Regions from separate parts of the Pseudarthrobacter raffinosi genome, predicted to be linked through region 2. Evidence: riboswitches for the same ligand, from Rfam matches in the RefSeq annotation. Region 2 holds a riboswitch; each other region holds the start of a gene.
What was found. Region 2 has a riboswitch for cyclic di-AMP ahead of NG697_RS03260 (C40 family peptidase). Riboswitches for the same ligand answer to the same signal wherever they lie in the genome.
Positions count from the first base shown of each region.

Region 1: it holds a riboswitch for cyclic di-AMP, as region 2 does, so the genes downstream of both, NG697_RS17340 (C40 family peptidase) here and NG697_RS03260 (C40 family peptidase) in region 2, are expected to answer to the same signal.
Region 3: it holds a riboswitch for cyclic di-AMP, as region 2 does, so the genes downstream of both, NG697_RS07515 (aggregation-promoting factor C-terminal-like domain-containing protein) here and NG697_RS03260 (C40 family peptidase) in region 2, are expected to answer to the same signal.

Region 1 covers NZ_JAMXBG010000020.1:48,103-50,359, reverse strand. Annotated here, with positions in the region: gene NG697_RS17345 (C40 family peptidase) at 1-277, opposite strand, end outside; gene NG697_RS17340 (C40 family peptidase) at 447-1,121, opposite strand; cyclic di-AMP (ydaO/yuaA leader) riboswitch at 1,192-1,354, opposite strand; gene NG697_RS17335 (M23 family metallopeptidase) at 1,502-2,257, opposite strand, start outside.
Region 2 covers NZ_JAMXBG010000002.1:309,795-312,051, reverse strand. Annotated here, with positions in the region: gene NG697_RS03265 (aggregation-promoting factor C-terminal-like domain-containing protein) at 1-837, opposite strand, end outside; cyclic di-AMP (ydaO/yuaA leader) riboswitch at 1,052-1,222, shown strand; gene NG697_RS03260 (C40 family peptidase) at 1,226-2,089, shown strand; gene NG697_RS03255 (protein adenylyltransferase SelO) at 2,159-2,257, opposite strand, start outside.
Region 3 covers NZ_JAMXBG010000006.1:26,481-28,737, reverse strand. Annotated here, with positions in the region: gene NG697_RS07520 (HAD-IA family hydrolase) at 1-312, shown strand, start outside; gene NG697_RS07515 (aggregation-promoting factor C-terminal-like domain-containing protein) at 383-1,111, opposite strand; cyclic di-AMP (ydaO/yuaA leader) riboswitch at 1,117-1,269, opposite strand; gene NG697_RS07510 (sensor histidine kinase) at 1,369-2,257, opposite strand, start outside.

The sequences.
Region 1 (2,257 bases), on a different contig from region 2:
CGTAGGAGATGGCAATGGTGGAAGCAGCCGAAATGATGGCCGGGGCGAAAACCTCAGCCTCAAGGTTCGAAGCGGACGCAGCTTCACGCTGGACGCCGGTGTCAGCCGCGTTCGCAGCGATACCACTGGTCAGGACAAGGCCGGAAGCAGCAGCGATAACCGCAGCCTGACGGCCCATGCCGCCGGCGTTGTCGCCGACAGCCTTGGCAATGACAGCCAGCGAGTTGGTCTTGGCGACCTCGGCGCGGTGCCGTGCAACAGTTGCACGTGTAGTCATTAATTTTCTCTCTTTCGTTTTCCTCAGGACCGCGTGGGCAGCCCAAGGGCTTTGGACGCGCCGGCATCTTGGGGGTACGCCGGCACGCCCCGAACGGGGATTTCGCGAAAAGTTTCCAGCGAAGAAACGGTTCCAGCAGCACAGGGCTGCAGGAACTGGATTGCAGGAACTACGGGGCCAGCGTGAAGAACGAGGAAGTGCCCGTGGAAGCCACAGAGTGCAGCAGGGTTCCCTGTGACGGGTTCAGCGCGCCGATCATCATGCCGTTGCCAACGTAAATGCCAACGTGGGCGCCGCCGTTCTGCATGACCAGGTCACCGGGAGACGGTGTGGACGTGGGCGTCATGGCAGTCCACGCATTGACGCGGGGAATGCTGATGCCGGCCTGGGCGTAGACCCACTGGGTGAAGCCCGAGCAGTCCCAGCCGTTGGGAGTGGTGCCGCCCCATACGTACGGGCGGCCGATGCCGGTGTAGGCGATAGCTGCCAGGCCCGATCCTGCCGCAGAGGAAACCTTGTCCGCGAGCTTGGAGGCCGCGGCCTCGGTTGCGGCAGCACCCTGAGCCCCGGTTTCGGAGGCCGTGGACTGCGCACGGACCGTCTCAACCTTCGGTGCCGGCGTGGTCTTGATCACGGGGCGCTCGAAGGAAACGGTAGCCGTGGGCGCCGCTGTTACGGCAAGTGCCGTCTGCGCGGAACCGGACTCGGTGGAGGCGGAAACGCCGGCGGTGGTATCCGCGGCGTTGGCCGGAAGCCCCATGCTCAGGATCAGACCTGATGCAGCTGCGATAACAGCAGCCTGGCGACCTACGGTCCCGGCATTGGCACTGACCGCCTTGGACACGGCGCCCAAGGGGTTGGTGCGAACCGGTTGTGCGCGGTGACGCGCAGAAGTATGGCGTGAAGACACGAAGGTAGCCTCTCCCAATGCCTGCGAGGTGAGCTGTCGGATTCGGATGGGAGTCACCCGGCCACGCTGCTTCACAGTGGAAGCTTTGCGACTTAACCCCAAGGCCTTCAGAATCGAAGACCAAAATTGGTTCCCCCGCCCCTGCCAGACGATGTCATGCGAACGGACCTTGAGCGGTGGCAGAGCTAGGCAATCCACTCAAGAACGTCAACTTCGGAAAAGTTGACGCGCTTTAGACGTTACAGGAGTTCCGAGCCAATGTCACATTCAGGTCACGGCACGTCGCTGCGATTCGAGAGTTGGCCATCATTTGGTCAGAGCCAGCCCGTGGGGTCAACGACTTCGCCATTGACCTGGACCTCGAAGTGGAGGTGGCAGCCCGTGGACGCGCCCGTGGTGCCGCTCAGGGCAACCACGTCGCCGCGGCTGACTGTCTGGCCTACCTTGACGCTGGCGGAGGAGAGGTGGTTGTACGTGGTTTCTAGGCCATTGCCGTGATCCACCACCACGCGGTTGCCGCCGCCGTACTGGTGCCAGCCGGCGAAGGTGACGGTGCCGCTGGCGGCAGCCAGGACAGAGGTTCCGCACTGTGCCACGAAGTCCTGGCCACGGTGGAAGTCTCCGGAGCCGCCGGTAATGGGGCTGACCCGGAATCCGAACGGGGAGACTGTAGCCAGCTGGGCCAGCGGCGAGCCGAGGCTTCCGGCAGAGGCCGCGCGGGTAATGGATCCCGCGGACTGTGCGCTCAGCAGCTGCTTCAGTTTGCCGTCGGGATCACCCTGGGTAACCACGGACGAGCGGCTGAAATCAATTTGGGCGGCGGCTTCGGCGGTAACTTCGGGCTGCGGAGCAGCGGAAACGGCCGATGCGGCCTGGCCGGGTGCCGGAGTGGCCATCACGGGGCCGGTCACAGGAACCGTCACGGTGAGAACCAGGCCTGTTGCTGCCAAGGCGATGCCGGCCTTCTGGCCGAGGCCACTGGCGGCGGCGAAATCCGTCATCTGCCGGAAGGGTCCCCGGCGGCGGCGGGCGTCCCGCTGTGGGTCGCGGGGCCTCTCCGCGGTGAAATC
Region 2 (2,257 bases):
TGCCGCCTCCGCCTGTTGGCGTGCCTGTTCCTGCGCCGCGGCCCGTTTGGCGGCCTGCGCCGTTTCGTACGCGGCCAAGGCCACCTGGCCCTGCCGGAACTCACCCTCCACCGCAGCGGTGGTGCCCTTGAGGGATGCCAACTGCGCGGTCAGTTCCTGGCCGTGCTCCTGCTGCTCCGCGATCTGCCTGGACATGGCCTGCTGGGCGGACTGGGCGGCGGCGAGCTTGGTTCTGGCTTCGCTGGACAGACGCTCGCGCTCTGCCCTGGCTGCCTGCTCCTGATCGGCCAGGGCGCGGGAAATGCGTTCGGCGGCTGCGGATTTGTTCACCAGGGCTGCAGTCTTGTCGCTGACGATCTGGACGATATTCAGGCCTTGGATGCTGTTGTTCTGCACGGCGTCGAGAGCAACGAAGAAACCCATGTTTGTGCCACCGGTCTTATACGACTGCGCCGCCAGGGCACCGATTTCCTTCTTGTACTGTCCCAGTTCGGCCGCGGCGCGTGCCGTCTGGGCGGTCAGGGCATCCACAGTGGAAGTGGCGGCCTGAAGCGCCGCTTCGGCCTGGGCGTACTCCGCGGCGGATGTCACGGCCGCATTGCCCAGCGCCTCCGCTTCGGCCTGAAGCCCGCCCAGCAGCCCGTTGATCCTGGTGACCTCTGCCGCTTTGCCGGCCTCGCTTTGCTTGGCGTTCTGCACGTCCTGCCACGAGGGATAGCCGCCGGGCGGGGCGTCGTCGGCGGCATGTGAGGGCAGCAGCGCAGCCGACCCTACCAGGGCGACCGCCAGCATGCCGGCGAGGGCGGGCAGCCGCATTTTTTGAACAATCCGGGACATAGTTGGTGAGCTTACCGGGCATATACGGATTACGGGGGTTGACCTGCAACATCGTTACCAGGGAGTAGAGAATTCGCGCTGACATACGAGTGAATTTCACTCCTACATTCCGTTACCGGAATGTGACATTGCCGCCGAGCAGAAGTTATGGTCAAACGGTGGCCCGGCTCAAGCCGGACCATTCCCGCCAGTATGCCGAGCCCTGCCGCTGACCGGGATCCAGTCGCTTTCCAGCTGGCAGGGACGGGGGAACCACGTTTCCACGGCTTCTTGCGAAGCCTTGGGGTTAAGTCGGTATCGCTCCGTTCAGTGCGGCGCCGCTACCGGCCGGGTATCTCCGACCCGAACCCGACAGCTCACCCCGCAGGCATGGGAGAGGCGATCAACCGTGTCCAAGAATTCCGCTTCCGCACGCCATCGTGTGGTTTCTGCCAGCTCTACCGTCCCTGTCGGCCTGTCGTCAACGGCCAAAGCACACGCCCTGACGTTTGGCCGTCCGGCCCTGGTGGCTGTTGCTGCATCCGGCCTGCTGTTCGGCATCGGCGTCCCGGCTCAGGCCGGCGTCCACGGCCCGGATGATGCCGGGACTGCCAACGCCCAGGTCCAAACCGGTGCGGCGGCAGCGGCTCCGGCCGCTGTTGCTCCGGCCCCCGCCGCAGCGGTCCCCGCCGCGGCCAACGTTCACACCGTCGTTTCGGGTGACACGCTGGGCCAGATTTCCGCCACCAACGGCGTCCCGCTCAACGACGTCCTTGCCGCCAATGGACTCTCGCTGACCACCATCATCTACCCCGGCGACCAGATCCGGATCCCCGGCGCCGGCTACACGGCACCGGGCGCCGCACCGGCTCCGGCGGCGAAGGCCGCAGCGGCGCCGTCCTCCGCCACCAACACCGGTATACAGCTGGCCTCAACGTCCGCACCGGCAGCCCAGGCTCCGGCCGGCTCGCTCGGCGCGGCCATCCTGGCTTCGGCCACTTCACAGCTCGGCGTGCAGCAGGACTGCACCGCCATGGTGGAGAAGGCGCTGCGCTCGGTGGGTAAGAGCGTGGGTGACCTGGCTCCCGGCCAGTTCTACCAGTACGGCACGGTGGTGGGCACCCCGGCCGCAGGGGATCTGGTCATCACGGCCGGCCATGTGGGCGTCTACGCCGGCAACGGCCAGGTAGTCAGCGGCGGGGTGGACGGTTACAAAACCGAAGTCCACTCCCTCAGCTGGCTCGCCGGAGCGTCCTTCGTCCGCGTAGCGTGATCCGACCATGCTCGACGGCGGCGGGCGGCACCCGGCCGCGCGCCGCCGTCGTCCATCCCTGGTGTTCGCTCAGGTCCCGCAGAAGGTCCGGTAGCTCCCGAAGTCTTCAGGGGCGGGGCCGGCGTAGCGTTCCAGCCCGGGGCGCTGCGTGTACGGATCGGCCAGGAC
Region 3 (2,257 bases), on a different contig from region 2:
ATGGACGCTGCCGGGCTGGACATGCCGGCCACGGCCGTGACGGCGGACCTGGTCACACGGGGCAAGCCGCACCCGGAGGGCTATCTGATGGCCGCCGGGCTGCTGGGCGTGGAACCGGAGGACGCCGTGGTGTTCGAGGATGCGCCCGCCGGAATCGCGGCAGGCGTTGCTGCGGGTATCCGGACGGTGGCCGTGGGTCCGAATGCGGGCGAATTGCCGGCAGGCGTGCTGCATATCGCGGATTACCGCGCCGTAACCGCCTCCGTGGAAACGGACGCCGCGGGACGGCAACTCATTTCTTTCCGGCTTTGACGCCGGCGGATCACCTTCGTAATCCGCCGGCGCAGCTCAGCGCCGCGGCTGCCGGCGAGGCTCAGTCGGCCTAGTACCAGTTGTGCGACAGGTGGAAGTTCAGCGCGCCGCACGGTGACTGGTAGCGCTCCTGGATGTAGTTCAGGCCCCAGTTGATCTGCGTGCGGTAGTTGGTGACGTAGTCCGCGCCGGCGCTCGCCATCTTCTCAGCGGGCAATGACTGGACGATGCCGTACGCGCCGCTGCTGGCGTTGGTGGCCGTGGTGGTCCATTCGGATTCCTTGGTCCACAGCGTCTGCAGGCACTGCATCTGGTCAGCGGACCAGCCGTACGTCGCCAGCTGGCCAGCAGCGTAGGCCTGCGCTCCTGCGGGGTCGTTGACGGCCACAACGGGCGTGGGTGCAGGTTCCGGAGCCGGGGCCGGAGCGGGCTCCGGGGCCGGGGCAGGTGCCGGTTCGGCGGCCTGGGGCGCGACGTTGATCTCGGCCGGCGCAGCTTCCGGGGAGGCCGGGGGCTGGATCTCGGCTGCCTCGAAGCTCAGCTTCGACTGGGCGCTGGCTTCTTCGGCGGCCTGGTCCGCGCTGGCCGCAAGCGACGCAGACTCGGAAGCGTGTGCTGCGGCGCTGACGCCGACCAGCAGGGCGCATGCCGTCGCGAACACCGCGACGCGCTGGCCCACGGAGGGAATCCGGGCCGCCTTGGACAGTGGGGACATAGCTGCACCGAAGCGGGACTGCTTGCGGTGGCTGTCGGACTTTGTGTCGCCCTGCGGGCGCGTTTGTACCTTGAATTCAGACATGATGGATCGCCTCTCACACCTGCGGAGTTAGCTGTCGGGTTCGGATGAGGGCATCCGGCCACACGGCACAATCACGTGTTGGCTTAACCCCAAAGGGCACTTGGTGCCCGGGACGGTGGGTCCCCCGCCTCTGCCTCTGAAAACGGAATCCGGGAAGCGGCAGAGCTTGGCGTCATCCGGATATGCGGCCCAACGGGAACCACACGTCATCGACGCTACAGGAGCTGGACGCTTAAGTCACATTTTGGTAACAGGAATCACGACGACGGTGTGTCGCCTTGCTGGGCCCGGGCGTCAGTGGGTCGCGCGAGCGCGCCGGTAGGGAAGAGTAACGCGACCTCGGTCCGTCCGGCCCGCGATGTCACCTCCACGCTACCGCCGTGGGCCTCCATGATCGACTGGACAATGGACAGGCCCAAGCCACTAGTGCCTTCGGAGGCCCCGGCGCCCGAGGCCGGCGCTGTACCCTTGCGCGCCGCGTCTGCGCGGGCAAACCGGGAGAAAACGTGGTCAACGAGTTCCGCAGGGATGCCCCCGCCGTCGTCCGTTACCGTCACCGCTGCGTCGCCATTGGCAGACTTCGTGACAGCGGTGACCACGGTGGTCCCCGGCGGCGTGTGCTTGCGCGCATTGGATAGCAGGTTGACAAGCACCTGACGCAGTTGGGACGCATCACCCGTGACGGCGAGCGGCTGGTCAGGCAGTTCAAGGCGCCAGTGGTGGTCCGGGGCGATGACCTTCTCGTCACTGACGGTTTCGATCACGAGTTGTGTGAGGTCAACTTCGCTGAGCTTCAGGGGCTGGCCCTCATCGAGCCGGGCGAGCAGGAGCAGATCCTCCACCAGGGTGGTCATGCGTTCGGACTGGCTTTGGACCCGGGCCAGGGATTTCCGGCCGTCCGGCGTGAAGCTCTCGGTCATCCGCATCAGCTCCGTGTACCCGCGGATGGCAGTCAGCGGCGTGCGCAGCTCATGGGAAGCATCGGCTACGAACTGCCGCACCTTGGTCTCGCTCCGCTGCCGCGCCTCGAGTGCGCTGGCGACGTTGTCCAGCATGAGATTGAGGGCGTGCCCTACGCTGCCCACTTCGGTTCCGGGATTGGAGTTCGACGGCGGGACGCGCACCGCGAGTGCCACCTCGCCCGCG